3 regions of the Sorangium sp. So ce726 genome follow, and region 3 is predicted to be linked to each of the others. Evidence: riboswitches for the same ligand, from Rfam matches in the RefSeq annotation. Region 3 holds a riboswitch; each other region holds the start of a gene.
What was found. A riboswitch is a leader RNA that binds a small molecule or an ion and turns the genes downstream of it on or off. The one in region 3 is predicted to bind cobalamin.
Positions count from the first base shown of each region.

Region 1 (10,021 bases), 4.5 Mb from region 3:
ACGCGCACCGCGTCGGGCGTGACCTCGACGAGCTCGTCGCCGTCGATCCACTCCATCGCCGTCTCGATCGTGAGCAGCCGCGGGCTGGCCAGGAGGACGTTCTCGTCCTTGCCGTGGTTGCGCACGTTCGACAGCTTCTTCTCCTTGATCGCGTTGACGTCGGTGTCGTTCGGCCGGTTGTGCTCGCCGATGATCATCCCCTCGTAAACCTCGACGCCGGGGACGATGAAGAACATCCCGCGCGGCTGCAGGTGGTGCAGCGCGTACGGGGTCGCCACGCCGGCGCGATCGGCGACGATGGCGCCGGTCGGGCGGCGTATCATCGGGCCGCCCCAGGGCGCCCAGCCGTCGAACATCGTGTTGAGCAGGCCCGTCCCGCGCGTCGCCGTCAGGAAGTCGCCGCGGAAGCCGATGAGCCCGCGCGACGGGACCCGGAACTCGAGGCGGGCGCGGCCGAAGCCGGGGTTCGTCATCTTCACCATCCGGCCGCGCCGGGTGCTGAGGCGCTCGGTCACGATGCCGACGTAGGTGTCCGGCACGTCAATGACCACGAGCTCGAGCGGCTCCATCACCTCGCCGTCGATCTCGCGCGTCACCACCTCGGGGTTCGAGAGCTGCATCTCGTACCCCTCGCGCCGCATCGTCTCCACGAGGATCGCGAGCTGGAGCTCGCCGCGGCCGAGCACCACGAACGTGTCGGGCACCTCGGTCGGCTCCACCCGGATCGCGAGGTTCTTCATCGCCTCGCGCTCGAGCCGCTCCTTCAGGTGACGGCTCGTCAGGAACTTCGACTGCTTGCACTTGCCGGCGAAGGTCGACGTGTTGACGCCGATCTTCATCTTGATCGTCGGCTCCTCGACCACGATGCGCGGCAGGGCCTCGGGGTGCGCGGGATCCGTGATCGTGTCGCCGATCGTGACCGAGTCGAGCCCCGCGATGGCGACCACCTCGCCTGCGACGGCGCTCTCGACCGGGACCCGCTTCAGCCCCTCGTAGACGTAGAGCATCTTCACGTAGCCGCGGGACTGGCCGTCCTCGGTGAGGAGCGCGACGTCGGCGCCCGACCGGGCGGTGCCGCGGACCACGCGGCCGACCGCGAGCCGGCCCACGTAGTCGTCGTGGGTCGTGTTGCAGACGATGACCTGGAGCGGCGCGTCGGGGTCGCCGGAGGGGCCGGGGACCCGCTCGAGGATGGTCTCGAAGAGCGGCTCGAGGTCCTTCGCCTCGTGCTCGAGCTCTCGCTTCGCCTGGCCGAGCTTCGCCACGGCGTAGAGCGTCGAGAAGTCCATCTGCGCGTCGCTCGCCTCGAGGTCGCAGAAGAGGTCGAACGCCTCGGAGAGCACCTCGTGTGCGCGCGCGTCGCTCCGGTCGATCTTGTTGATGACCACGATGATCGGGAAGCCGCGCTGGAGGCACTTCGAGAGCACGAAGCGCGTCTGCGGCAGCGGGCCCTCGGCGGCGTCGACGAGGAGGAGCGCCCCGTCGGCCATCATGAGCGTGCGCTCGACCTCGCCGCCGAAGTCGGAGTGGCCGGGCGTGTCGACGATGTTGATCTTGACCCCGCGGTACCGGATGCTGGTGTTCTTCGCGAGGATGGTGATGCCGCGCTCCCGCTCGAGGTCGTTCGAGTCCATGACGCGCTCGGCCACGACCTCGTTCTCTCGGAAGGCGCCCGACTGGCGCAGCATGTGATCGACGAGGGTCGTCTTCCCGTGGTCGACGTGGGCGACGATGGCGATATTGCGGAGATCATTACGGGGCATATACGGCGGCGGCCGTGTAGCACGCGACCCACGGAGGAGCGAGCCCATCCTCGCTAGAGCCCGAACGTTCGGCCTGCACGGCAGCCGCCCGGCGAGGCGCTTGGGGCGCTTGGATGGAGAGCGCGAGGCGCGCGCGTGGCGCGGATGAGCCCGGGCGCGCCGAGCGGGCGAGGGGAGCGCTAGCGATTGACAGCCGAAGGCGCACGGCCATAGGGTGCGCGCCGTGCTGGTGCCCGGGCGCTCGCCTGGGCCGAAGAGGGAACCCGGTGAAATTCCGGGGCTGCCCCGCAGCGGTAAGCGAGAACGACCTCCACCCCATGCACTGGCCCGCCGAGGGCTGGGAAGCGGTGGACAGTAGGGAGCCGGCCAGGCCGGAGCGCTCGCGAGCCCGAAGACCTGCCAGCGCCCGGCGGCGGGAGACATCCGGCGCCGGTTCGACCTGGGAGCCTCGAGGGAGGCGGTGAGGTCCGAGCCGGTGCAGCTCTGCCTCTGCCACGTCCCGGATACCGAACCGCCCCCCGCGTCGCCTTCCGGTCGCCCGTGGGGGCGAGAGGTCGGTCCAGCGCACCGTGCGATGGCCAGCCATTTCGTCCTCGCGGAGCTCGACGCGAGCGGCCCGACGCCGCTCCGCGCGATTGCGGCGAAGGAGGACACGAATGCTGCGCGAGACGGTCACGACGAGCCACGGGCACCGCCATCCATTTCATCTGCTCGCCGCGTTATCCATGGTGCTGGCCGCCGCGCGGCCCGCGCGCGCCGAGGGCGACACCCCCGAGGCGCCCGCTGCCCCGCCGGAGGCCGCCGCTGCAGCGCCCACCGGTGAGGGCGCGCCCGCGGGCGACGCCGCGATCGAGGTCACGATCCAGGCGGAGAAGCCGGGCAGCGAGGCCGCGTCGCGCGTCTCCGTCGGACGCCGGGAGCTCGAGCTCAGGCCGAGGCTCCGGCCGGGCGACATCCTCGAGTCGGTCCCCGGGCTCTTCGCCGTGCAGCACGCGGGCGGCGGCAAGGCGAACCAGTACTTCCTCCGCGGGTTCGACGCGGACCATGGGACCGACGTCGCCTTCTTCGTCGACGGCGTGCCCGTCAACATGGTCAGCCACGGCCACGGGCACGGCTTCACCGATCTCTACTTCATGATCCCGGAGCTCGTGACAGGGCTCGACGGCTACAAGGGGCCTTATTACGCGAGCATCGGCGACTTCGGTACGGCGGGCGCCGTCAACCTGCGCTTCGCCGAGAAGCTCGAGGAGAGCTACGCGCAGGTCAGCCTGGGGCAGTACGGTATCCAGCGCGGCCTCGTCATCGCCTCGCCGGATCTCGGCGACGCGTGGCGCGCGGTGGCCGCGGCGGAGATCTACCGGAACGACGGGCCGTTCCTGAGCCCGGAGCGGCTCAAGCGCTTCAACGTGTACCTGCGGGCCACGCACGATCTCGGCAACACCGGGAAGGTCCAGATGACATGGATGTCGTACGGATCGACCTGGCACGGCTCCGGCCAGATCCCCGCGCGCGCCGTGTGCGGCGAGGGCGAGCAGGGCGGCCTGAACCCGCCGCCCTCGGCATTCGGACAGCCGTGCATCGACCATTTCGGCGCCGTGGATCCGACCGAGGGCGGGGCGACCGAGCGCCATATGGCGTCCGTCGCTTACTCGACCGCGTGGCGGGACGCCGATCTGAGCGCGCTGGCCTACCTCGTCCGTTACCGCTTCACGCTGTACTCGAACTTCACGTTCTTCAGCGAGGACCCCGTCCACGGCGATCAGATCGAGCAGAACGACGACCGCACCGTCGGGGGCGCCGATCTCCGGTTCCGCAGGCAATACGAGTTCGGCGGGGCGAGGTTCACGACCTCGCTCGGCGCGCAGATCCGCGCGGACGCGATCGACAAGTCCCTCCACCACGACGAGGCGCGCGAGCGGATCGAGGAGAAGAGCAGGACCCACGTCGACGAGAGCCAGATCGGCGTCTACGTCGAGCAGGACGCCCGGCTCCGGCGCTGGCTCCGCGTCGTGCTCGGGGCGCGCGGGCAGTGGATCGACGTCAACGTGGACGACCCAGGCGAGGACCTCGAGGCGGCAGGGAACAGGTCGAGCGGCGCCCGGGGACAGATGCAGCTGCTCCCGAAGCTCACGGCGATCGTGTCGCCCGCCGAGGGGGTCGATCTCTTCGCCCACTTCGGTCGGGGCTTCCACTCGAACGACGCGCAGGGCGCGGTGCTGGGCGAGGGGGCGGCGACGCTGATCACGCCCGCGATTGGCTACGAGGTCGGCGTGCGGGTCGCGCCCTTGCGCGGCCTGTCCCTGAGCGGGGCCGCTTTCCTGCTCGACCTGGACTCGGAGCTGGTCTGGAGCGGCGACGCGGGCGAGACCGAGGCGTCGGGGCAGACGCGGCGCTACGGGATCGAGATCGGCGGGCGCTACCGGCTCAGGAGCTGGCTCTTCGCGGACGTGGACGCGACCTTGACCCGCGCGCGCTTCCGCGAGAACGCCGGCAACGCGAGCGCGGTCGCCCTCGCGCCGACCCAGACGCTGACCGCGGGCGTCGGCGTCCGCCCGACGTTCGGCGCGTTCACGCCGTTCGCGGCGCTGCGGGTCAAGGCGATCGGCGCGCGGCCCGCGACCGAGGACGAGTCGCTCACCGCCGAGGGGTTCACGGTCGTCGACGCCAACGCCGGGCTGCGGTGGAAGAACGTCGAGGTGGCCGTGGACATCCAGAACCTCTTCGACACGACGTGGCGCGAGGTCCAGTTCGCGAGCGAGTCGCGGCTGCGGTACGAGCCGGCCGCGGTCACCGGGATCCACTACTCGCCGGGTTGGCCGTTCACGGCGATCGGGCGGGCGACGCTGTACTGGGAGTAGGCGCGGCGCCGGCTCATGTCCGGCGGAGGTCCTCGCGCAGGGCGTCGAGCGACGCCCGGAACGCGGCTTCGCTCACCGCGTCGCCCGACGCCGCGGTCAGGAGCTCTGCGAACATCTGCCAGGCTTCCCGGATGTCACATACCCTGTGCGGATAACGCTGGCGGGCAATGAGCGTGAGCCCTGTCACGACGCTGCGAACCATCGCCGCCTGGAACCCCGAGCCCTCGAAGACGACCGCTGAACACCTGATGGTTGCGCTCGCCTCCGCGAGGAAACTCGCGATCGCCCTGCGCGCGGGCGCCGGCGGCAACGACGCCCCGCTCTCGACGAGGGTGAGCAGCCCTATGCCGCGCGGGTGCTTCTTCGCGAACTCCGCGCACGCGTCCCTCAGGTGGCGCGCGCCGTCCTCGGTCGTCTCGCGGCGCCAGATGACACAGAAGATCTGGTGCCAGGAAGCCAGGACGTAGTCCGGTTGTCTGGTGACCAGGTGCCAGGGGTCAGGATGCATGATCGTGCTCGTTCTGGAGCGGTCGCGGCGGGGATGCTCGCGGCGGCCTCAGCGTACACCGGCCAGGATACACCGGCGTTTCTTCGCCCGCGACACGCACGCACACCAACTCGAGCGTGAGCCACCGGGCGTCGGCAACGGATCGGCGCCGCGCGCTCCCGGAGCTGATTGGCAAGATCAACCCGGTGCCCTCGAGGTCGGGTGGCTCGCACTGGACACGTTCGATGGCTCCACAATCGATGAGTCCGTCTTTGCACTCTCGAACCGCTCCAGCGGGTAGCGGCTGCCCTGCGCGGCCGCCAGCGGGCGCCCTCGAGGCCGGCTCATAGGGCCATTGCTGTGCTCGTCACTCGCCGCTGCCGGCCGCCACGATGACGGCTCGCGGACGCGGAGAGCAGGACAGGAAGGGAGAGCATGGCATGGCGAACGTGTAACCATGCTGTAGGCTGTGCCGCATGGATCCGACGGGGCTCGGCGCCGATCTGCAATTCCGCATGCTGGTCGAAGGCGTGAAGGACTACGCCATCTTCATGCTGGACACCGAGGGGCGCGTGATCACGTGGAACGCCGGCGCCGAGCAGATCAAAGGATACTCCGCGCAAGAGGTGATCGGCTCGCACTTCTCGCGCTTCTATCCGGCCGAGGCGATCGAGCGGAGCTGGCCACAGACAGAGCTCGCCGAAGCGCGGCGCGTAGGCCGCTTCGAGGACGAAGGCTGGCGCGTGCGCAAGGACGGCTCGATGTTCTGGGCGAACGTCATCATCACGGCCCTCTACGGCCCCGACGGTGAGCTGCGCGGCTTCGCCAAGATCACGCGCGATCTGACCGAGCGCAAGCGCCAGGAAGAGTCGCTGCGGCAGAGCGAGGAGCGCTTCCGCATGCTGGTCGAAGGCGTGAAGGATTACGCCATCTTCATGCTCGACCCCGAGGGCCGGGTGGCCACGTGGAACGCCGGCGCGGAGCGGATCAAGGGATACTCCGCGCAAGAGGTGATCGGCACGCACTTCTCGCGCTTCTATCCGGCCGAGGCGATCGAGCGCGGCCGGCCAGAGATGGTGCTCGCCAGCGCGCGGCGCGAAGGCAGCTTCGAGGACGAGGGCTGGCGCGTGCGCAAGGACGGCTCGGCGTTCTGGGCGAGCGTCCTCGTCACGGCCATCCACGGCCCGAGCGGCGAGCTTCGCGGCTTCTCCAAGATCACGCGCGACCTGAGCGAGCGAAAGCGCCTCGAACAGATGGAGTTCAACGCGCGCCAGATGGAGGAATTCGTGGCGATGCTGGCGCACGAGCTGCGCAATCCGCTGGCGCCGATCGCCAACGCGACCAGCGTCCTCCAGCTCGAAGGCAAGGACAACGCCCAGGTCGTCTGGGCGGCCGGCCTGATGGAACGGCAGGTCGGTCAGCTCGTGCGGCTCGTCGACGACCTGCTCGACGTGAGCCGCATCACGCGCGGCAAGATCGCCCTGGAGTCCAAGCGCGTCGATCTCGCCGACGTCGTGACGCGCGCGGCGGAAGCGTCCCGGACCTGGATCGACGCGCGCGAGCAGGCCCTCGAGGTGCAGCTGCCCGCCGAGCCGCCCGCCGTCGTCCAGGGCGACCTGGCGCGGCTCACCCAGGTGGTGAGCAACCTGCTGCACAACGCGGCGAAGTTCACGCCGCCGCGCGGCTCGATCCGGATCACCCTGGAGGCGGACGACGCGCACGCGACGCTCCGTATCCGCGATAACGGTGTGGGGATATCGCCAGAGCTGTTGCCGCAGGTGTTCGACCTGTTCACGCAGGGGGATCGCAGCCTCGATCGCGCCGAGGGCGGGCTGGGCCTCGGATTGACGATCGTGCGCCGGCTGGTCGAGCTGCACGGCGGGACGGTCCAGGCGCTCAGCGAGGGGTCCGGCCGCGGCAGCGAGTTCATCGTGCGATTGCCGCGGCAGACGCGCCCTCTCGCGCCGTCGACGGTGGGCGCGCCCGCAACGCAAGCCGGACGCAAGCTGCGCGTCCTCGTCGTCGACGACAACCGCGACTCGGCCGAGAGCATGGCGCTGCTGCTGAAGCGCATGGGCAACGACGTGCACGCCGTGTTCGACGGTCCTTCAGCGCTCGAGCTCGCGGCGCAGCTCCAGCCGGACGTGGTGCTGCTCGATATCGGCATGCCGGGCATGACAGGGTATGACGTCGCGCGCGCGCTGCGTCGCATTCCGGGCCTCGCGGGCCTATCGCTGTTCGCGATGACCGGATACGGCCAGGAAGCGGACCGCCGCAGGACCCGGGAAGCCGGGTTTGACGTGCACCTGGTCAAGCCGATCCGCACGGACGTGCTGAAACAGCACCTGGCGAACATCGCCGATCGTCCGGGAGCTGGCTGAGCGCCTCCTCCCGTCACGCGCCCCCGAGGCGGCGGCGACTCCGCCGTGGCGTCGCCAGGCACCCTCGCGGCGAGCGGCTCGCTGGCCCGCTGTAAGCTGCGCCCGGCCGCCGCGTTGCGAAGAGAAGAATGAGGTGCGCCGCGGCGATCTCGCCGAGGCCTCCTCCACGAGGGCTTCCATGCCGTTCTCTGTCCACACGACCCACGCCGCGGCGCGCCGGCGCCTGTCCACGCCGTCCGCCCCGCTCTTCCTGGCGCTCCTTGCGCTCCTCCTCCTGGGCTGCGGCCCCCGCCTTGTCCCGTTCACGCACGAGCTCCGGGTGCAGCACGATCTGAGCGACAGCGACGTGAAGAACCTCCAATTTTACGTTTCGCACCAGATCGCGCTGCGCCGCGAGCTCACGGCCGAGAGCTCGCAGGTGACGAGCAGCCACAAGCTCCTGCTCGTCTCCGGAAAGGTCATCGAGGAGGTCGTCGTCGAGGAGCGCACGCCCGGCGTCGTGGTCGCCGCTCGCGGCGGCGCCCTGTCGGTGAGCTTCGAGCCCGGCGCGTCGCTCACGTTCTCCGCGGGCCCCGAGCGCTTCGAACCCGCGCCGTCCGCGCCGCCCGCGCCGTCATTCCCGGGCTTCGCGACCCCGCCCGATCCGTTCCCCGGCAACGCGGAGCCGCTCCTCGCCAGCCCGAGCGCGGCCGGCGACGGCAGCGGCCCCGGCGGCAACTACTGGCTCGCGGCCGGGCCGGGCCGCGAGATCCGTTACCAGGGCAAGGTGTTCTCGGCGATCGAGGACAGCCTGCGGGCGCACCTCCTGATCGACGCCGACGCGCTCGAAGAGGTCGTCGAGCGCCGCACCGTCCTCCCGGGCGTGCGCCTCCCCGGCCGCTGACGCGCGGAGGCGCGCCCCGTCGCGGGCCGGGGCGCCGTTGCGAGGGCGCGCGCCCTGCGCTTCCATGCCGCCCGCCTCGTGACCACGCCGCCGCCGCCCCCGCCCGCCGCGCTCCGCGCCCCGCGCGTTCGCGCAGAGCTCGTCGCGACCGGCTGGGAGCTGTTCTCGGCGCTCCTGTTCCTCTCCGCCGTCGTCCCCGCCGCCCTCACCACGCCGTGGCCGGCGATCCTCCTGCTCACTTCCCTGGCCGCCTCGGCCGCGCTCTCGGGCGCGCTCACCCGCCGCGGCGACCGCGGCGTCGCCGTCGCCGCGGCGATCCGCACCCTCTCGTGGCCGCTCGCGGTCTTGCCGCTCGCGTTACGAGGCGCCCCGACCGCGCCCCCCTCCTGGCCAGGGCCGCTCGGGATCGGCCGCGCGACGCCGCCGTCGTGGCTCGGCCTCCTGGTGACCGCGGTCGCCTTCGGCATCATGGCGGGCGGCATGCGCCGCGCGATCTACCGCGCCCTGCTCCGCGAAGGCGCCGTCGAGGGCGGCGCCGGAGACGCCGCCTCGGCGCGCGCCCTCGCCGCGGCGCTCCGGCCGAGGCTCGCGGAGTCGGCGGCGACCGCGGGCATCGTCGGCGGGCACGTCATGCTGCTCTTCTGCGTCGCGTTCCTCCGCACCCAGAGCCAGGTCGTGTTCCAGGCGTGGTTCGAGGTCGTCCCCCTCCTCGCCCTCTCCGGCACCCTCGGCTTCACGCTGGCCGTGCGCCCCGCCACGCGCCCGATCGTGGCCGCCCTCGCGGCCGGCCCTTCCGGCGACCGCGCCCTGCTCGGCCGCGGCCTCGCCCGCGCCGAGCGGCTCCCCGATGTGCTCGCCTCCTTGAACTTCGCGCTGTGGCTCGGGTGCACCGCGATCGGCATGGCCTACGTGCGCGTCGGCGCCACCTCCAGCGTCGCCGACGCGCTCATGCAGCTCGGCTTCGGCGCCCTCTTCGCCTTCGGCGTCTCGTTCTACCAGCGCGCCTGGCACAAGGACTCGGTTGCCCGCGCGGTGGACCTCCTGCGCGCCTGGACGGGCGCGCCCGAGCACGGCGGCGCGCCCCCGACGCCCCTCCGGCGGCGCATGCTGCGCGACTTCGGGCTGCCCCTCCTGTTCACGGGGCTCCTCTCGCTCTTCTCCTCGATCGGCCTCTACCGCGCGCTCGCCACGGGCTCGTCGTTCGACGAGGACTTCAACGCCATCGCCGCGCTCTTCGCCTCGCTGTCCCTCCTCGTCCTCGCCGCCCTCGGCGTCGTCGCGCGGGCGGCGCGCGAGCTCTCCCGGCCGATGGCGCGGCTCGCCCGCGCCGCCGACGAGGTCGCGCGCGGCGAGCTCGACGCCGCCGTGCCGCGGCTGTCAGGGCCGAAGGAAGTCGTGGGCCTCGGCGAGAGCGTCGAGCGCATGCGGCAGGCGCTGTCCCGGACGATCGCCGAGCTCGAGGCCGAGCGCGCCGGCCTCGAGGAGAACGTCGCCGCGCGCACCGCCGAGCTGACGCGCGCCCTGTCCGAGCTGAAGCGGACGCAGGCCGCGCTCATCCAGGGCGAGCGGCTCGCCTCCATCGGCGAGCTCGTGGCCGGCGTGGCGCACGAGATCTACAACCCGCTGAACGCCATCGCCGGCGCCGCCCA
Region 1 covers NZ_CP150349.1:1,297,448-1,307,468, forward strand. Annotated here, with positions in the region: gene typA (translational GTPase TypA) at 1-1,811, opposite strand, end outside; cobalamin riboswitch at 1,974-2,181, shown strand; gene WME79_RS04820 (TonB-dependent receptor) at 2,420-4,621, shown strand; gene WME79_RS04825 (hypothetical protein) at 4,635-5,129, opposite strand; gene WME79_RS04830 (hybrid sensor histidine kinase/response regulator) at 5,585-7,489, shown strand; gene WME79_RS04835 (DNA-directed RNA polymerase) at 7,668-8,372, shown strand; gene WME79_RS04840 (ATP-binding protein) at 8,451-10,021, shown strand, end outside.
Region 1: it holds a riboswitch for cobalamin, as region 3 does, so the genes downstream of both, WME79_RS04820 (TonB-dependent receptor) here and WME79_RS21855 (TonB-dependent receptor domain-containing protein) in region 3, are expected to answer to the same signal.

Region 2 (10,021 bases), 5.5 Mb from region 3:
CCGCGTGCAGCTTCGTCTCCTCGACGCTCGCGAGCGTGACGTAGAGCTCCCGCCGCCGCGCCGGATCCCGCTCCGACTCGAGGATGACCCGGAGCGCCATGGCTTCGCGCCGGTGGTTGCCCGTCTCGGCGTACTCGACGGCGAGCACCTTGGCCGCGCGCACGCGCGTCCCCGGGCGCTCGACGAGCCGCGAGAGGACGGCGATCGCGTCCGGGTCGTGCGCCGACAGCTCGAGCGCGCGCACCGCCGCCTCGAACGCGTCCGCCGGCCGATCCAGCCGGTCCAGGTAGAGCGTCGCGAGCTCGATCTCGCGGCGCGCCCGCTCGTCGCCCTCGCTGACGTCGCGGTGCGTGGCCACGATCTCGGACGCCGCCTCGTACTCGCCCGCGGCGTTCAGGAGGCGCGACAGCACCCGCAGCGCGTTGATGCGCCCGGGCGTCAGCGCGATGACCTTGCGCAGGAGCTCGATCGCCTTCGCCGGGTCGCCGAAGACCTCCTCCTCGAGCGTCGCCCACTCCTCGAGGATCTCGGCGCGATCCTCGCCCCCGACCTGGCTCGCCCTGAGCTCGAACAGCCACCGCAGATCGGCCTGCCGCTCGTTCGCCCGGAGGAGCGCGTCGAGCGCCCGCACCGTGTCCTCGTCGGACGGGTCGTCCTCGACGAGGCCGCGGTAAACGGTCACCGCCTCGTCGAGCTTGCCCATCTCGCGCGCGTACACCTCGGCGAGCTTCAGCCGAAGCGTGCGCTGCACGTCGGTCGCGAGGTCCTCCGCCGTCCGGAGCCGGCCCTCGACCGCCTCGACGAACGGCCCCCACGAGCCCGCCGCCCGCGACCAGGCCTCGAGCAGATCGAGCCCCTCGTCGTCCGGCTTCAGCTCGTAGGCGCGGCGCGCATAGCCGAGCGCGCTCGGCTTGTCCGAGAGCGGCCCGCCCGTCACCGCCGCGAGCTTGCGCAGCATGCCGACCTGCGCCTCGGCGTCGTCCGTCGCGTCGAGGAGGATCTCGTAGAGCGCCGGCAGCCGGGCCCACTTCTCCTCCTCCTCGTAGATCGGCACGAGCGCCGCCGCGGCGCGCGCGTCCTTCGGCGAGACGCTGAGCACACGCTCGTACGAGCGCGCCGCGCGCTCGGGCGCCTTGAGCTGCTCCTCGAAGATCCGGGCCGCGCGGAAGGAGATGTCGAGCTTCGTGGCCGGGTCGGTCGCCTTGTCCGCCGCGCCCGAGAGGAAGTCGACGAGGCCCTCCCAGTCGTTCTGCGAGGCGTAGAGCTCCTCGAGCCCGTCCCAGTCGCCCGCGGCGAAGTACGCGTCGCGCAGGACGCGGAGCGCGCGCGCGTGCCCCGGCGAGAGCGTGAGCACACGCCGCCACGTCCGCGCCGCCTGGGCCGGATCCTTGAGGCGCTCGGCGTACACGGCCCCGAGCTTCTGCAGCGAGACGAGCCGCGCCGCGTCGTCGGGCGCGAGGTCGACGCGGCGCTCGAGCACCTCGGCGACCGTGGCGAAGTCCTTCTCGCGCTCGGCCTGCTTCTCCAGCGCGTCGAGCACCCCGGGGGCGCTCGGATCGAGCTCGAGGATCCGCTTCTGCAGCGCGATCGCGTCCGCGCCGCGGTCGAGCCGCTCGGCGGCGAGCTTGGCCATCTCGCCGAGGAGCTCGATCTTCGCGGCGCCCTCGGCGCCCTCGAGCTTGCGCTCGTAGAGCGAGTAGAGCTGCGGCCAGGCGCGCCGCTTCAGGTACAGCTCGCGGAGCTTCTGCTGCGCCTCCTCGTCGATCGGCTCGACCGTGAGCAGCGCCTCGTACGCCGCGATGGCGTTCTGGACGTTCGAGAACTGGTCGAACCAGCGCCGCGCGACCGCGCGGTAGAGCCCCGCCTTCTCGGCGCGGCTCTCGGTCAGCTCGGCGAGGCGCTGCTGGTACGAGAGCAGGTCGCGCCAGCGCCCGAGCGACTCGTAGATGCGGGTCAGCTCCCGGACGGCGTCGACGTCCTTGTCGTCGAGCTGGACGATCTGGGTGAGGACCGTGACGAGGGCCGCGTCGTTCTTGGCGCGATCGCGGTAAATCGCCGCGATCTCGCGGAGCACCGCGACCCTGCCGGCGACGTCGTCGGCGGGCGTGCGCTCCAGGTCCTGCCGGTGAAGCTCGACGAGGGCGTTGTACCCCTCGGTCTGCAGGTAGAGACGCTTCAGGGCGTCGCGCGCCTGGCGGTTCTCCGGATCGGTCCGGAGCACGGACTTGTACTGCTCGATCGCCTTGGCGGCGTTCTCCTGCGACTCGGCGAGCCGCGCGAGCTCCGTGGCGATGGCGCGCTTCTCGGCGCCGTCGGGCACGGCGCGCTGCGCGTCCGTGAGGATCGTCGTGAGCCGCGGCTTGTCGCCGCGCTGCTCGAGGACCTCGCGGTAGAAGTTGAGCATCCCGGCGTGCGCCGGGTCGGCGCGGCGCACGCGGTCGAAATAGGGCTCGGCCGCCTGGGGCTGGCCGCGCATGCGCCAGTGGACCATGGCGATCTGCACGAGCATGCCGAGCTCCTCGCCGGGCTTCACGCCGCCGCTGCGGAGCTGGTCCTCGTAGAGGGCGACCAGGCGATCCCAGTCGCCCGCGGCGGAGTAGGCCTCGGTCAGGAACGAGAGCGCCTCGGGCTGGCCGGGCGAGAGGTCGAGCAGCTCCTCGTACGCCGCGACCGTGCGGGCCGGATCGCTCAGGCGGGCCTTGATGGTGCGCGCCGCGCGGACGGCCGCCGCGATGCGGTCCTCCTTGATCTGGGCCTCGCCCTTGACGATCGACTGGACGCGGACGACGGCGTCCCAGTCCCCCGCGGTGGAGAAGGCGATCTCGGCGAGGTTGGCCGCGCGGAGGTTCTTCGGGTCGAGCGTGAGGGCGAGCTCGATGAGCTCCGCCACCCTGGCGCCGAGCTCGACGCGGCCGTAGCGGTAGCCGATGTCGGCCGCGCTCGTGTAGAGCGCGCTCTTGAAGGCGCCGTCGGTCGCGCCCTCGGCCTCGGCCACGTACCGGTCCACGAGGTCGCGCCACCGCTCGCGCTTCGAGGCGTCGGTCTCGAGCGCCTCGGCCGCGGCGTCGTCGTCGGGGCGCAGCTCGAGCAGCCGCTTGTACGCGGCCGCCGCGCGGTCGACGTCGATGAGCTCTTCGTGGTAGACGCGGGCGAGCTCGGCCTGCATCGCGGGCTCGACGGCGCTGCCTGCGGCGAGGGCGATCTCCAGCTCGAGGAGGCGGGCCACGGCCTGCCATTCCTTCCGCTGCTCGTGCCGCCCGCGCGCCGCGCCGAGCAGGCGCTCGACGTCCCCGGGGCCCGCGCCGTTGTTCGGAGCGGTCACGGCCTCCGCGAGCTCGTTCCAGGCTGCCTCGTTTTCGGGCTCATCCTGCAGACGCCCAAGGGCCATCCGAATCGTCTCAACGCTCATCGTCTCTCCGCGGACCTCGCGAATTCGGTCCGGTCCGTTCACGGGCCGGGCGAAGATAGCCGGGCGGACGACACGGTTTCAAGGTTCCTCGCCCCCGCGGGCCTGGAAGGTGGGGCGGAGCTTTCGCGCGCTTCTGCTTCTGTGGCGCGGGGACGTCCGAGCGGGCGGGCCGTCGGGCGGTCTGGCCGCGGCGAGGGCGGTTCACCGCGCTCTCGGGTTCGGCTATCAACCGCGGCCATGGAAGCTACGACGATCAAGCGCTTCGGGGTGATCGGCGCGGGCCAGATGGGGCGAGGCATCGCCCAGGTCGCCGCGGCCGCGGGCCTCGAGGTGGTCCTGTGCGACGTCTCGAGGGCGCTGGCGGAGTCGGGCAAGGCCCAGATCGCCGCCATTCTCGCGAAGCAGGTGGAGAAGGGCAAGCTGGCCGCGGAGGCGCGGGAGGCGCTCCTCGGCCGCGTCGCGGTGGCCGACGGGATCGCGGGCCTGGGCGGGGTCGACCTGGCCGTGGAGGCGGTGACCGAGAACTTCGAGGTGAAGAGCGGGATCTTCAAGCTCGCCGACGCGGCGCTGCCGAAGGGCGCGATCCTGGCGTCGAACACGTCGTCGATCTCGATCACGCGGCTGGCGGCGGTGACCGGGCGGCCTGAGCGGGTCATCGGGATGCACTTCATGAACCCGGTGCCGCTGATGAAGCTGGTCGAGCTCGTCCGTGGGGTCCAGACGTCGGACGCGACGTACGAGGCCGTCCGGGCGCTCTCGGTGGAGCTCGGCAAGACGGTGATCACCTCGAAGGACCAGCCCGGGTTCATCGTGAACCGGATGCTGATCCCGTTCCTCAACGAGGCGTGCTTCGCGCTCCAGGAGGGGCTGTCCACGCCGGAGGACATCGACGCAGGGGCGCGGCTCGGGCTGAACCACCCGATGGGGCCGCTCGAGCTGGCGGACCTGATCGGGCTCGATACGGTGCTGTCGATCGCGGAGGTGCTGCACCGGGAGTTCGGGGACTCGAAGTACCGGGCGGCCACGTTGCTCCGGAACCTGGTGGCGGCGGGGTGGTACGGGAAGAAGAGCGGGCGGGGGTTCTACGTGTACGACGAGAAGGGGCAGAAGAGCGGGCGGGCGGTGTAGGCGGCTGCTGCGGAGCCAGGGAGGGAGGGGGCGCCGCGCGGGGGGCCGGCGGGGTAGGGCCCCTCCCACGAACTCGCGCCTTTTGGGGGGCTATGGCCGGCTGAACGGCGGGGCCGGTCCGGGAGGGCGTCGCAGGGAGCGGGCCGGCGCTCGGGTTCGTGGGGCCCTACCCCGCCGGCCCCCCGCGCGGCACCCCCTCCCTCCCTGGCTCTCTCCAGGGGGGATCCAGGGGGGATGATGACGGGGAGCGACGACGGTAGCCGCGCGAGGCGAATACGGGTGTGCGGCTCGGAGGACGGGCGGTCTGCTCGACTCACTACGATCGCACGCGGGCTCGCGACAGGGGCGTCACGTCGCGCGCACCCGCACTCAATCGATGAGTTCGGATCGTCGAGCGACGGGCCGTGTCCCGGAACAGACGCGTGACATCCTCTGGAAATCGCTCGCTTGGAAATCGCTCGCTTGGAAATCGCTCGCTCGTCGGCTCGGCAACGGCCTCGACACAGCGGGATCGGGCGGACACGGAATGACGCCTTCCATGGCCCACGGCAGGCGCTTCCCCCCGGCGCGGGGCGCTGCTAACCACGCTCCATGACCGCTCAAGAACAGCAGCCGGGGGCCCCTGCTCGCGGTACGCTCCAGTTCGTCGCCGTCGAGCGCGCGGATCACGTCGCCACCGTGACCATCCAGCGGCCCGACAAACTCAACGCCCTGAACCCCGCCGTCCTCGGCGAGCTCACCACGGCCTTCCGCGATCTCCTCGCGCCCGCCGACGGCAACGAGGTCCGCGCGGCGGTGCTGACCGGCGCCGGCAAGGCGTTCGTCGCCGGCGCCGATATCGCGGAGATGGCGGCCATGAACAGCATCGCCGCGAAGCGGTTCGCCGACGCAGGCCACCGGCTCGCCGAGCTCATCGAGACTGCCCCCTTCCCCGTGATCGCCGCCGTCAACGGCTTCGCGCTGGGCGGCGGCTGCGAGCTCGCCCTCGCCTGCGACTTCATCTACGCCGCCGAAGGCGCCAAACTCGGCCAGCCCGAGGTGAACCTGGGCGTCATCCCAGGGTTCGGCGGGACCCAGCGGCTGCTGCGACGGGTCGGGCCCGGACGCGCGCGCGAGCTCGTCTATTCAGGAGACATGATCACCGCCCAGCAGGCGCTGTCGATCGGGCTCGTCAACGCCGTCTTCCCGGCGACCGAGCTCCTCGCGCGCGCCCGCGAGACCGCCCTCAAGATCGCCTCGCGCGGGCCGCTCGCCGTCGCCGCCGCCAAGCGCGTCCTCCTGCGCGGCGAGAGCCTCGACCTCGCCGCCGCCAACGAGCTGGAAGCCCAGGCCTTCGCCGCGCTCTTCGGCAGCGATGATCAACAGCTTGGAATGAAAGCGTTCCTGGCGAAATCGCAGGCCACGTTCACCGGGAAGTGAGAGCTCCGAAGGCGCGAACCGCGCTCGACGGCAAAAAAATACCGCGCATCACGCTGGAGGGGGGCCCAGAATGACCGCGGCAGGGACACCGCGCCGGAGTCTTGAACGTCCGTCACGGTGCTAAGAAACAAGACCGCATGCGCTCCGGGCTGGGGGGTCCGCGCCGGTGCGCATGCGGTAGTCAGATTGTGGCATCCGCAAGCGCGTTGTCGATAACAAAGTGCAACGCCTGCACGCCGAGCGAGCAGAGCGCTCAAGGCGCGAAGACGGCCAGGCGGGCGCGCGACCCACAACCACCAGCTCTGCGGGAATTCACGTTCGAGCCGGGCATACCCCTCCACCGAAGACAGCGCTCAGCGCAGCGTTCGTCTCGCATTCCGAGACGAGCGAACACGAAATCCCCCATCTCTTCAATAAGAGATGCCACGAGGCAACGGGCCGTACACCGGACACCTGCTCCCGAGTAAAGAGCCAGGACGAACAAAGCACACTGCGGAAAGAACGCGCCGGCGCCTTGTATTCAAGCGCACGAGAGACCCCATGCGGGCGCAGCCCGCGACAGGCGCTGGACCCTCGCGGCGATAAAGTAAACAGATTTTATCTAAGGCGGACATAATTCAAGACGTGTGCTCGACGACTCTTCGCATGATGCGTCTGGGTCAATTTCTCGGCCATCGCATCACAGGGCCTCGATCGCTCGCCGGCGCGTCCATGTCTGCTCGATGGGGCGCCGACGGGCGCGCGGCGCGCCTCGGCAGTGATGGCCTCGTGCGCCTCGGCAGCGCCCCCGAGGGCGGGGTGCCCACCTGCGCGGGCATCACCGCCGCACCGACGCTGTAGACGAGGGCGCTCGCGGCGGGCCGCGGCGAGCCGGACCGCGCAAGGCGGAAGCTCGCGCCCCCGGGTCGACGCACCCGGGTTCGCCCGGTCCGCGCCCTCAGGTGGGCGCGCCCGGCTCCCGCGATCGCGTCGCCAAGACGCGCAGGCCGACGCGCAAGGCAGCGCGCGCGAGGCGGAGCTGGCCCGCGCTCGACGGGAAGCTCGTCTGACATGCCGTGCCGCATGCAGCGCCCGCTGAGCACCTCCTCGGCGATCGGGGCGCGACGTCCTTGACGCCGGGCGCGAAACGGGATTACCGAGCACCGGCCTGACAATCCATTCCTCGGGTGCCCTCCGGGGCATAACAGGGAAGCCGGTGCAAAACCGGCGCGGTCCCGCCACCGTGAGTGGGGAGCTGCCTCCGAAGACCACTGGGCCTCCTTGGAAAAGGCCTGGGAAGGTGGACGCAGCGCAGGGAGCTCGATCAGCTCCCTGAACCCATGAGCCGGGAGACCTACCCGAGCCCCCCACGAGGTGCAGCTTGCGCACGTCTTCGTGGCGTTCGGGTGCGGACTTCACCCGGAGCGCCGAAATCGGTCTTCACGGCCGCGCTGTGTCGATCGCCGCCGTGTCTATAGGGACGCTCCTCTCGCCCCGGCCCGCGGCCGCGATGCACCTCGCGGAAGGCGTCCTGCCGCTCGGCTGGTGCGCCGTCTGGAACGCGCTCGCCCTGCCCTTCGTCGCGATCGCCCTCCACCTGCTCCGGCGCCGCACCCAGCAGGACACCTTCTACAAGCCGTTCGTCGGCCTCATCGCCGCCGCCGTCTTCGCGATCTCGTGCATGCCCGTGCCGGTGCCGACCGCCGGGACCTGCTCCCACCCGTGCGGCACAGGGCTCGCGGCGGTGCTCATCGGCCCCTGGATGACCGTCCTCGTCACCGTGGTGGCGCTCCTTATCCAGGCCCTCTTCCTCGCGCACGGCGGCCTCACCACGCTCGGCGCCGACGTCGCGTCGATGGGCATCGCGGGCGCCTTCACCGGATATTTCGCCTTCCATCTCGCGCGGCGCTGCGGCGCGAACCTGTGGGTCGCGGGGTTCCTGGCGGGCGTGACGTCGGACTGGGCAACCTACGCCACCACGGCGCTCGCGCTGGCGCTCGGGCTCTCGGGCGAGGGGTCGGTGACGTCCATGTTCACGGGTGTCGCCCTCGCCTTCGTCCCCACCCAGCTGCCGCTCGGCCTTCTCGAGGGCGTCATGACGGCGGGGGCGCTCGCCTTCCTGCGCGCCCGGCGGCCCGACATCCTGGACCGGCTCCAGGTCGTCCGGCTCGCCCCGAGGGCGTCGTGATGCGGCGGCTCGGACAGCGCCCGATGTCCGCGCTGCTCGCGCGGCGCGCGCGCGCGGCGCTCCAGCTCGCCGCTTCCCTCTGGCTCGCCGCCTGCGGCAACGCGTCCTGGGACGGCGTCGACGAGGCCGTGGTCCGCCGCGTCGCCGAGGACGCAGGGCGCCACGACACGGGGCCGCTGTTCGCGGGCCTCGAGGGCGACCTCCTGCTCTTCGCGTTCCTCTGGGCGGGGCTCCTCGCCGGCTTCGCCCTCGGCTATTTCTCGCGCGTGCTCTTCGTCGAGCGCGCCGGCGCGCCCGCGGGCAAGGCCGGCGGCGAAGGCCTCCGTGCGGACTGATTCCCCCGCGCGGCTCCGCGACGTGGACGCCCGGCTCCGCCTCGGGGCCGCCGTGGCGGCGTGCTGCGTCGCCGCGGGCGCGCGCTCGTCCGTCACCCCGGCCGCGCTGCTCCTCCTCGCGTGCGCGGCCCTCCGCCTCCAGGGCACGCCGGCGCGCGCCGTCCTCCGCGCCGCCGCGCCCGCGGCGTGGATCGGCGTGGTCGCGGCGGCGCTCGCGCTCGCGCTCACGCCGGGGGCGCCGCTCTTCCCCGGCGCGCCGTTCCCGGTCGACGCGATCACGGCCGAGGGGGCCCGCCGCGCCGTGGCCATCGGCGCGCGCGTCCTCGCGGCGGCCGCGGTGCTCCGCTGGCTCGCCGGCGCCGCCGCGCCCGCCGAGATCGAGGCGGCGCTCGCCGGGCTCGGCGTCCCCGCGGCCCTGGTCGAGCTGCTCGCGCTGACGCGGCGCTTCGCCGGCGTGCTCCAGCGCGCGGCCGACAGCGCGTGGAGCGCCGCCGCGCTCCGCGGCGGGTTCACCCGCCCCGGCGCCGCCGCGCGCTCGGCCGGCGCCGTCGCGGGCGTCGTGGCGCTCCGGACGCTGGAGCGCTCCGAGAGCGCCGCGCTCGCGATGCAGCTCCGCGGCTACCACGGGAAGCTCCCCGTCGCTGACCGAAGGACGAGCGCGCCCGCCGCGAACCTCGCGTTCGCCGCCGCCGCCCTCGCGGCCCTCGGGCTCAGCGTCGCCGCGGGAGAGGCCGGATGATCGCGATCGCGCTGCGCGCCCCCCGGCTCGGCTACCGGCACAGCGAGCCCGTGCTGCGCGACGTGCACCTCGACGTCGCCGAGGGCGAGTCCGTGGCGGTGCTCGGCGGCAACGGCGCCGGCAAGACAGCGCTGCTCCGGACGCTCGTCGGCCTCCTCCCGGCGCCCGGCGGCGGCGTCGAGATCGCCGGCCGCCGCGTGGGCTCGCCCTCGGACGCCGTCGCCGCGGGCGCCGCGCTCGTGCTCCAGGACCCGGACGACCAGCTGCTCGGCGCGACGCTCCTCGACGACGTCCTGTTCGGCCCGAGGAACCTCGGCCTGCCCGCGCCCGAGGCGCGGCGCCGCGCCGAGGAGGCGCTCGCCGCCGTGCAGATCGCGCACCTCGCCGATCGAGCCATCGAGGCGCTGAGCTTCGGCGAGCGCAAGCGCGCGTGCATCGCCGGGATGCTGGCGATGCGGCCGCGGGTGCTGCTGCTCGACGAGCCGACCGCGGGGCTCGACCCGGAGGGCGAGCTCGCCCTGTGCCAGACGCTGCGCGCGCTCTCCGAGCAGCAGGGGACCACGCTGGTCACCGCGACACACGCGGTGGATCTCGTGCCGCTCTTCGCCACGCGCGCGGTCCTGCTGGGCGACGGTCACGTCCTCGCGGACGGGCCGCCGCGCGAGGTGTTCGCGCGGGGAGAGCTCCTCGCGCGGGCGCGGGTGCGGCGGCCGTGGGTCGCCGAGCTCTGGACCCGGATGACCCCCGTGCCGCCGCGGGGCGGCGCGGGCCTACCGCTCACCCTGGAGGAGGCGCTCGCGTGCATGACGACGGTCTCCTGCTGA
Region 2 covers NZ_CP150349.1:352,296-362,316, reverse strand. Annotated here, with positions in the region: gene WME79_RS01380 (tetratricopeptide repeat protein) at 1-3,388, opposite strand, end outside; gene WME79_RS01375 (3-hydroxyacyl-CoA dehydrogenase family protein) at 3,647-4,537, shown strand; gene WME79_RS01370 (enoyl-CoA hydratase/isomerase family protein) at 5,129-5,956, shown strand; gene WME79_RS01365 (hypothetical protein) at 6,668-6,796, shown strand; cobalamin riboswitch at 7,104-7,311, shown strand; gene WME79_RS01360 (energy-coupling factor ABC transporter permease) at 7,410-8,123, shown strand; gene WME79_RS01355 (hypothetical protein) at 8,147-8,458, shown strand; gene WME79_RS01350 (CbiQ family ECF transporter T component) at 8,448-9,197, shown strand; gene WME79_RS01345 (energy-coupling factor ABC transporter ATP-binding protein) at 9,194-10,021, shown strand; gene WME79_RS01340 (CbiX/SirB N-terminal domain-containing protein) at 9,997-10,021, shown strand, end outside.
Region 2: it holds a riboswitch for cobalamin, as region 3 does, so the genes downstream of both, WME79_RS01360 (energy-coupling factor ABC transporter permease) here and WME79_RS21855 (TonB-dependent receptor domain-containing protein) in region 3, are expected to answer to the same signal.

Region 3 (10,021 bases):
GGGCTCGGTCCAGGGCATGGACGAGCTGCCGGAGGAGCTCCGCGCCGTGTACCGGACGGCGTGGGAGATCCCGATGCGCTCGCTGATCGACATGGCCGCGGATCGAGGCGCCTTCATCGATCAGAGCCAGTCGCTGAACCTCTTCATCGAGAACCCCACCATCGGCCAGCTCTCGAGCATGTACTTCCACGCATGGAAGAAGGGGCTCAAGACGACCTATTACCTGCGATCGCGCCCCGCGACGCGCATCGCCAAGGCGACCGTGGAGGCGCCCGACCGCACGACCGAGGGCGGCCCCGCGCCGCGCCGCGAGGGCGGCTTGGGGCAGGCGCCGCCGGAGAAGGCGGCCGCGGACGTGGCGTGTGCGCTCGAGAACCCCGCAGCGTGCGAGGCCTGCCAGTGAGCCGCGTCAGCCGCCCCGCGCGCCTCCTGGATCCGGGCCAGTGCCTCACGCTGCGCCCGATGGCCTATCCGGCCTTCTTCGAGATGTACCGCGCCGCCATCAAGAACACGTGGACCGTGGAGGAGGTCGATTTCTCCACGGACGTGGCCGACCTGCGGAGGATGACCGACGCGGAGCGGCACCTCGTGCAGCGCCTCGTCGCGTTCTTCGCCACGGGAGACTCCATCGTGGCGAACAACCTCGTCCTCAACCTGTACAGGCACATCAACGCCCCGGAGGCGCGGATGTACCTGTCACGGCAGCTCTACGAAGAGGCGCTTCACGTCCAGTTCTATCTGACGCTCCTCGACACGTACATCCCCGATCCCGAGGACCGTCACCGCGCCTTCGCGGCCGTCGAGAACATCCCCTCGATCCGCCAGAAGGCCGATTTCTGCATGCGGTGGCTCGATTCCGTCGAGTCGCTCGGCCGGCTGGACTCGCGCGCCGAGCGGCGGCGGTTCCTCCTGAACCTCATCTGCTTCGCCGCGTGCGTCGAGGGGCTCTTCTTCTTCGGCGCGTTCGCGTACGTGTATTTCCTGCGCTCGCGCGGCCTGCTCCACGGGCTCGCCGCGGGGACGAGCTGGGTCTTCCGCGACGAGAGCGCCCACATGCGCTTCGCCTTCGAGGTCGTGAGCACGGCGCGGCGCGAGGAGCCCGAGCTCTTCGACGCCGGCCTCTCGCGGTCGATCGTCGACATGATGGATGAGGCAATCGCCTGCGAGGCCCGGTTCGCCGAGGATCTCCTCGGCGCCGGCGTGGCGGGCATGTCGGCGCGCGACGTGCGCAGCTACCTCGAGTTCTGCGCCGACCAGCGGCTCGCCACGCTCGGCATGCCGAAGCGCTACGGGGCGAAGAACCCGTTCTCGTTCATGGATCTGCAAGACGTCCAGGAGGTCACGAACTTCTTCGAGCGCCGCGTCTCCGCGTACCAGGTCGGCGTCTCCGGGGAGGTCGTCCTCGACGCCTCGTTCTGAGGTCGATCGGCGTACCGCCCGCGGGACCGATCAGAGCCCGCCGATCCCTCGCGGCGGGAGCCCGATCTCGGTGTCGACCGTCGCGTCCTCCAGCGGATCGAGCGCGCCGTTCGCCGCCACCTTCCAGCGCCGGAGCTTGTTCCTCTCCGCGTCGCTCAGCAGGCACACGTCGCCGCAGCCGGGCGAGCAATGGACGCCGCCGAAGGCGTAGGACTGGGTCGCCTCGGCGAGGTTCGTGACCTCGCCCGTGGCGATGCTCACGGAGAAGGCGCGGTCCCCGGCCGACGCGCTGCCCGCGTACGCCGTCGCAACGATGACGTCCTCGGAGGCGAAGGCGAGCGTGGGCTGGACCGCGGCGCCGAGCGCCCTGGCCACGCCGAGCCGCTTGATCTCCTCCGGGGGCGAGGTGCGAGCGTCGTAGATCACGATGTCGCTCGTCGCCGGGTCGTACTCCATCGTTTCGGTGTTGAAGCGGCTCGAGCAGGCGACCGCCAGCCGCTCTCCCGAGGGCGACACGGCGAGACGCCCGCAGCCGTAGAGCCCCTGCACGTCGACCGTCCATGTGACAGCGCCCTGCCCCGGCGAGACGCCCACGAAGCGCCCTTCGCCAGCGGTCGAGAGGTCCGCGGCGAGCCGGCCGAGCGATACGACCACGTCGTCACCGATGCGCGCCATCCCCGACGGGCGCGGCAGGAGCCCCTCTTCCTCCTCCGGCAGGGCGATGCGCCCCGCGATGGAGTACTCCTTCGTGTCGACGATCAGGAGATCGCCGCCCTCGTCGAACGGCTCAACGCCCGGGCTCGGGTTGCTCCCGTAGCGCGACACGAGCGCGCGGTCCGCGTCCACCTCGATGTAGTCCTGAGGGTTCGACTCGAACCCCTGCCCGACCGGGAGCTGCGCGAGCACCTCGGCGGTCTCGAGATCCATCCATGTGATCACGTTCGTGCCGAACCGATCGAGCAGGACCACGCGGCCGGACGGCGGCGCCGCCCTCGGGACATCGACGTCGCCGGACAGCGCGAGGCTGAGCCCCGGCTTCGCCGAGCCGCTCGACACGAAGGAGGGAGACAGGGTGGTCCCGTCGAGCTCCGACACAACGATGTTCGTCGACTGGTAGTCGCTCGTCACGATGACGACGCCGCTCTCACACGCGTCCCCATCACCGCCGCCGTGGACGCCGCCCGTCGACGGCGGCGGCGAATCCACGTTGCACCCGAGGAGCGGAATCGAGATCGCGATCGCAAATAGACTGATCTTCACCATGTTGACTCCAGTGTGAAAAACACGCTCCGTCCCGGGAGCGGAAACCCGACGACATCCGTACGCCGCGCGTCCAGCAGGTCCGCGACGCGACCTCTCACCGCGAGGTGCCCGCCGAGCCACCTCGCCTCCGCGTCGAGGTCGAGTGTCGCTTGCTCCGCGATCACGCCGAGACCGGCGGGATCGGCGTACCGGCTCGACTGGTACACGGCCCGGAGCTCGCCCGACGCGCCCGAGAACACGGCGCCGCCCGGGCGCTTCCACTCGGCGTGAAGGCGCGGCGCGACGACGAGGCGCGAGCGGAACGGGAGGATGTCGTTCCTCGTCGTCCGCCCCGGCGTCGTGTCCCGCGGATCGAGGAGCGTCGCCGCGATCTCGGCGCGGAGGAACCGGGTCACCTCGACCCCGGCCAGGAGCTCCGCGCCCACGACGCGGGCGCGGCCGACGTTGTACGGCCTCACGTAGCCCTGGCCGGATTTCTCGTACGCGACGAGCCCGGAGACAGCGCTCCCGAACGCGAACACATCGACGAAGGCGCCGCGCAGCACGGCGCCGCGCCCCGTCTGCGCCCGGATCCCGGCCTCGATCGTGGCGCTGGACTCCGGCTCGAGCTCCGCGTTGCCGTGGACGAAGCCGGAGACGCCGTACACCTCGCCGAGCGTCGGGACGCGGACGTAGCGGCCCACGGTCGCGAGGAGCCGGAGCCGGTCGCTCCCCGCCTCCACGCCGACCCGCCCGGTCGGGACGAGCACGTCGCAAGGGCGCTCCCGGTCCGCCCCGGTGGCGTGGCACTCCCCGCTCGCGAGGGCGTGCAGCGCGAGCCCCTCGCCGAGGCGCGCCGCCGCGCTGACGGCGCCGCGCGCGAACGAGCGCTGCGCGCGCGCGAGCGGTACGTCGTCCGGCGCGCGCGAGATGCCCTCGCGCGCGACCGAGAGCACGGGCCGCACCTGGAGCTGGTCGGCGAAGGAGAGCGTCGCCCCGAGCGTCTGCTCCAGCCGGCGGCCGGCGAGGCGTAGCTCCGGCGTGAGCAGCGCGAGCTCGAAGAGGGGATCATGGATCTCCGACCGCGCCTCGATGAACGAGGTGCGCGCCTCGAGCGTGTGCTGCGCCTCTCCGCCGAACGGCACCCGCGCCACGACGGACGTCAGCACGCGCCGCGATTCGCTCCGCGCCTCTCGGGACGGCAGGAGCGCGAGCCTCGGCACGCCCTGCTCGCGGCCTGTGCCGTTCGCGATCACGTCGACGATCGCGCCGCCCCCGAGCTCGACGCGCGCGAGCGCCCAGGCGTCGATCGTGCGCACGTCGGCGTTCTGCCGGCGCTCCACGGTGTCGTCGCTCGTGTTGTTGAAGAGCGTCCCGCGATCGTTGACGAACGCGTAGCGGTTCGTCGCGGCCTCGGCGCTCACCCCGGCGATCGCGCTCACCGGGCCCGCGCTGGCGCCGGCGAACGCCCACCCGCGCCGCGCGCCGAGCGAGCCCGCCATGGCGCCCACGCCGGCCGTCGTCCGGGAAGGCCGCCGCGGCTCGAAGAAGATCGCGCCGCCAGGGCCGAGGCGGTCGGCCTCGATGGGCGCATGGCCGCGGTAGATCTCGATGCGCTCGATGAGCCAGAGGGGCACGAGGGAGAGATCCGCCGTCCCGACGACGTCGTCGTTCAGGCGGACGCCGGCGAGGTACACCGGCGTCTGCGTGGCGGTCGCTCCCCGGAGGGCCGCGGTCGCCGGCCCGCCGAAGCCGCCCGACTCGATGATGAGCACGCCCGGCTGCGTGCGAAGCACGTCCGCCGCCCCGAGCCCCGCGCCGGTGAGGCGCTCGCGGGTCAGCACCGACCCCGCGACGGACCTGTCCCTGGGCGGCGCGGGCGCGCGCATGCGATCCCCCTCGACGTGCACCTCCAGCGAGGCCGTCTCCGGCGGAGCGGCAGCGTGCTCGCCCCCCTTCTCGCCCTCCGGCCTGCGCAGATCGTCGGCGCGGGCGGCCGGCAGGGCCGCCACGGCGCCGCAGGCGGCGAGCGCGAGCCAGCACGCCACGCCGGCGCTGCGGCGCCGACGCGACCGACAATCCGAGGAATCAACCATTCACGCGCCGCCTGCCCGCGTTGACCCAGCGCTGCTCCGGGTGAGCTGAGAGCCGAAGCGAGGGGGCTGCGTGACGGGCTACGGCACCGCGCGCGTGCGAGGTGGTCCAGAGCCTGCGCGCCTTCCCCTCGAAGGCTCAGGTCAGCGCGCGCCAGCGCACCGGCGCGCGCACCTTCGGCAGGTCTTCGGACTCACGGGCGCTGCGGCCGTCGCCGGTCGCTCTCCTACAGATCACCGCTTCCCAGGCTGCTCTGGTGCGTGCCCAGTGCTTCTTGGTGATGGTCGTTCCCGTTCACCGCTGCGGGGGCAGTCCCGGATTCTCACCGGGTTCCCTTTTCAGCTCGCCAGGTGATGGCCGGACGAGCACCGATGGCGGGGCGACTCGTCGCACCCGTCACGCAGGATGTCAACGCTGAAGCGAAGGCCCAGAGCGCCCCGTCCACGGGCCCACCGGCGACGCACACCCGAGACAGAATCGGGAGTCCCTTGACAGTCCTGCGCGCTCGTGCCATGAGTTACTTGAAACTGATTTTCTTTATCAGAATCTAGCGGCCCGAGACCTGACGTCCAGCGCCCGATGATCCGAGCCCACGTGGCTCTCGACGCCCATCGGAGCTGAATGTGACGAGTCCATTTCGACGCTCGCGCCGACTCTGCCCCTCGACGCCTTCGCTGGCGGAGCGCGCGCGGCTCCTTGCAGCCGCGCGCCTGCCCATGGCTGCCGAGGGCGCGCGCCGGCGCTCCTGTAGCGCGCAGCGGCGCCGTGGAGCCGGAAGCGCTGTCGAGCGTCGGGCGACGGGCCTGCGGCGCGCGCTGTCGGCGCGTGCCTCGATCGGACCGCGCGCCGGGCGTCCATCCCATCGAGTTCGACCCCGCGGAGCGCCTCGCGCCGAAGGCGCGGGCCGCGGGGGCCGAGCCGCGCCCGGGCGCTAGCGCCGGGAGCAGCGCCGCTGTCGCGCGGTGACGGGCCCGGCGCCATGGCGCGGGCGCCCCGCCGCAGCCGCTACCCATTTCCACACCTTCAAGGAGTGTTTGATGAGTTCCATCTCGATGCCGGCCTCTGTCGCGCTGCCCGCGGTGAACGCAGGGCAGCTGTTGAAGCAATACACCCCTGAGTCGTCGTTCTTCTTCGCGTCGCCGACACGCACCCTCCTCGCGCAGGGCGTACACGACATGATCCTCGAGCCGAACGGCGCGGATCAGGGCGATCGCCTCGCGGACCGCGTCACAAGGGTGCTCGCGGCGGCGTCGAGAGCCGGCCAGGGGCTCCCCATGGTGGTCGGCGCGGTGCCGTTCAACAGCACGTCGCCCGCGCACCTCATCGTGCCGAGGGCGATCCAGAGCGCTGGCCCGCTCAACCACACGTCGGAGGCGCCGAGATCGCACCTGCCGATCACCATCCAGGAGCTGCGCCAGGTCCCCGAGCCCCGCGACTACGTGCGCGGCGTCGAGACGGCGGTGGGCCTGATGCGGTCCGAGGCGCTGAGCAAGGTGGTCCTCTCCAGGATGCTGGAGATGGTCGTGCGAGAGCCGGTCGATCTCCGCCTCGTCCTCCAGCGCCTCTCGCAGCAGAACCGGAACGGCTACACCTTCGCCGCCAACCTCTCGGATCCGACCGCGGGGCTCTCCAGCTCCGAGCGCGGCGTCCCGACCTCGCGCGCGCGGACGCTCATCGGCGCGAGCCCGGAGCTGCTCCTGTCCCGCTCCGGGCTCCGGGTGATCGCCAATCCGCTCGCCGGCTCCGCGGTCCGCAGCCCGGACCCCGACGAGGACCGCCGGCGGGCGATCGCCCTGCTCGCGTCCGAGAAAGACCGGCACGAGCACGCGATCGTCGTCGACGCCGTCGCCGCCGCGCTCCGGCCGTTCTGCCGGCGCCTGAGCGTCCCCGACGAGCCTTCGCTCACGCAGACCCCGACGCTGTGGCACCTGTCGAGCCGGCTCACGGGGGAGCTGCGCGATCTCTCGATCTCCTCGATGAAGCTGGCCACCGCGCTGCACCCGACCCCCGCGGTGTGCGGATACCCCACGGACCGCGCCCGCGACGCCATCGAGGCGATCGAGCGGTTCGACCGCGGGTTCTTCACGGGGCTCGTGGGCTGGTCCGACGCCAGCGGCGACGGCGAGTGGGCGGTCGTCATCCGCTGCGCCGACGTCGCCGGCCGGGCGCTCCGCCTCTATGCCGGGGCCGGGATCGTCATCGGATCGAACGGCGAGCACGAGCTCGCCGAGACCACCGCCAAGCTCGGGACGATGCTGAACGCGCTCGGCCTCAACCAGGCGCCGGAGCGGGCATGAGCGCTCCGGAGGAAAGCCGGCAGGCGCCCGCGCAGGCGCAACCGCAGGCGCTCGACGGCTGGACTCCGTGGCCGGCCGAGATGGCCGATCTCTACCGGCGCGCCGGCTACTGGCGCGGCGAGACCTTCGGGCGCCTGCTCCGCGAGCGGGCCGCGCGGCACCCGGATCGGATCGCGCTCGTCAGCGGCGATCGCCGGCTGAGCTACGGTGAGCTCGATCGGCGCGCCGATCGCCTCGCCGCGGGCCTCCTGCACCTCGGGCTCCTGCCGGGGGATCGCGTCGTGGTCCAGCTCCCGAACATCGCGGAGTTCTTCGAGGTGTGCTTCGCGCTGTTCCGGCTCGGGGCGCTCCCCGTGCTGGCCCTGCCCGCGCACCGGCGCGCCGAGATCGCGTATTTCTGCGAGCACACCGAGGCGGTCGCCTACGTCATCGCCGACCGGGACGGCGGGTTCGACTACCGCGAGCTGGCGAGCCAGCTCCGGCGCGACGTCAGGACCTTGCGGCACGTGCTCGTGGCCGGCGAGCCGGGCGAGCACACAGCGCTCTCCAGCCTGGATCGGGAGCCCGTCGAGCTCCCGGAGCCCGCCGCGGGGGACGTCGCCTTCTTCCAGCTGTCCGGCGGGAGCACCGGCGTACCGAAGCTCATCCCGCGAACGCACGACGACTACCTCTACAGCGTGCGGGCCAGCGCGGAGATCTGCGGGCTCGACGAGGGCAGCGTGTACCTCGCCGTCCTCCCCGTCGCGCACAACTTCACGCTCAGCTCACCCGGGAGCCTGGGCGTGCTCCACGCCGGCGGCCGCGTGGTGCTCTGCCGCCGCCCCAGCCCGGACGAGGCGTTCCCGTGGATCGAGCGGGAGCGGGTCACGCTGACCGCGCTCGTGCCGCCGCTCGCCTCGGTCTGGGTGGAGTCGGCCCGGACGGCGCGGAACGACCTGTCGAGCTTGAAGGTGCTCCAGGTGGGCGGCGCCAGGCTCCCCGCGGAGGTCGCGCGCCGCGTGGGGCCGACCCTGGGCTGCAAGGTGCAGCAGGTGTTCGGGATGGCGGAGGGGCTCGTCAACTACACCCGCCTCGACGACCCCAACGCCGTCGCGATCGAGACGCAGGGCCGGCCCATCTCGCCCCACGACGAGGTCCGGGTCGTGGACGACGACGACCGCGACGTCGAGCCCGGGCAGGTCGGTCACCTGCTCACGCGAGGGCCCTACACGATCCGCGGCTATTACAGGGCCGACGCGCACAACGAGAAGGCGTTCACGCGCGACGGCTTCTACCGCACGGGCGATCTCGTGCGGCGGACCCCGGAGGGCAACCTCGTCGTGGAGGGCCGCGCCAAGGATCAGATCAACCGCGGCGGCGAGAAGATCGCGGCCGAGGAGGTCGAGAACCACGTCCTCGCGCACCCGGCGGTGCGCGACGCGGCGCTCGTCGCCATGCCGGACTCCCACCTCGGCGAGCGATCGTGCGCGTTCCTCGTGGCCCGCGGGCAGCCGCCGCCAGCGAGGGAGATCAGCGCCTTCCTGCGCGAGCGCGGCGTCGCCCAGTACAAGGTGCCCGATCGCATCGAGTGGCTCGACGCCCTCCCGACGACGAGCGTCGGCAAGGTGGACAAGAAGGCGCTCCGCCGGTGGATCGCCGACAGGCTCGCGCAGGGAGCGCGCGCCTGAGAGGACAGCGCGGGCCCAGGCGGCGCAGCGACGCCCGCGGCCCGTTCCATCGACAGGAGCGCTGCGACCAGAAGAGAGAGAAGAGAGGAACGACCATGGCCATCCCCCGCATCCAGACCTATCGCATGCCACGAGCCGAGGAGCTCCCGGAGAGCCGGGTGTCATGGCGGCCGGACCCGGGGCGCTCCGTCCTCTTGATCCACGATATGCAGGAATATTTCCTCGGCTTCTACGACGCGAGCGCGTCGCCGATGGTCGAGCTGATCGAAAGTGCCCGCCTGCTCCGGGAGCGGTGCACGGCGAGCGGGATCCCGGTCGTCTACACGAAGCAGCCCGCCGAGCAGACGAGGGCCCAGCGCGGCTTGCTGACGGATCTCTGGGGACCCGGGCTGACGCAGCAGCCCGACAAACACGAGATCGTGCGCGAGCTCGCGCCGGGAAGCGCCGACACCGTGCTCACCAAGTGGCGTTACAGCGCCTTCCAGCGCACGGAGCTCCTGGATCTCATGCGCCGGTGGGGCCGCGATCAGCTGATCGTGTGCGGCGTGTACGCGCACATCGGGTGCCTGCTGACCGCGTGCGAAGCGTTCATGAACGACGTCCAGCCGTTCCTCGTGACCGACGGGACCGCCGATTTCTCCCGGCAGCAGCACGACATGGCCATCGCCTACGTCGCGCAGCGCTGCGGCGTCGCGCTGCCGACGAGCGACGTCCTGGCCGCGCTCGCGCCCCGCGAGCGGGCGAGCGCCCCGCAACGCGCCATGCCAGCGCCGGCGCCGCTCGGGGGGACGCAGGACCGGACGCCGTGGGTCGAGTGCCTGCGCGGCGACGTGGCCGAGGTCCTCGACCAGCTCCCCTCGGCGATCTCCGATCGCGATAACATCCTCGATCTGGGGCTCGACTCGATACGGCTCATGACGCTCGTCGAGCAGTGGCGCGCCGCGGGGATCGACGTCGCGTTCGTGGACCTCGCCGAGCTGCCGACGCTCGGGCACTGGTGGGAGCTCCTGTCGACCCGGCTGCCGCGCGAGGCGAGGCCAGCGCCCCGGCACCGCGCGGAGGCGCCCCTTCAGGAAGCCGCCCGCTGACCGGCCGAGCTCGCCCCCACGACGGCTTCCCCATGGCACAGGTCACCATGAATCAGGTCGCGACATCCCCACCCAGGACGGTGGCGCGCACCCCGCCGCGCCTCCTCGAGGTGCTGCGCACGACCGCGATCTCCCCCCGCATGCGGCGGATCACGCTGGGCGGCGAGGCGATCGCGGGGTTCCCCGCGCGCTGCGGCGGCGCGCACATCAAGGT
Region 3 covers NZ_CP150349.1:5,846,074-5,856,094, forward strand. Annotated here, with positions in the region: gene WME79_RS21840 (ribonucleoside-diphosphate reductase subunit alpha) at 1-403, shown strand, start outside; gene WME79_RS21845 (ribonucleotide-diphosphate reductase subunit beta) at 463-1,419, shown strand; gene WME79_RS21850 (hypothetical protein) at 1,450-2,682, opposite strand; gene WME79_RS21855 (TonB-dependent receptor domain-containing protein) at 2,676-4,709, opposite strand; cobalamin riboswitch at 4,917-5,143, opposite strand; gene dhbC (isochorismate synthase DhbC) at 5,793-7,052, shown strand; gene WME79_RS21865 ((2,3-dihydroxybenzoyl)adenylate synthase) at 7,049-8,719, shown strand; gene WME79_RS21870 (isochorismatase family protein) at 8,815-9,807, shown strand; gene WME79_RS21875 (siderophore-interacting protein) at 9,855-10,021, shown strand, end outside.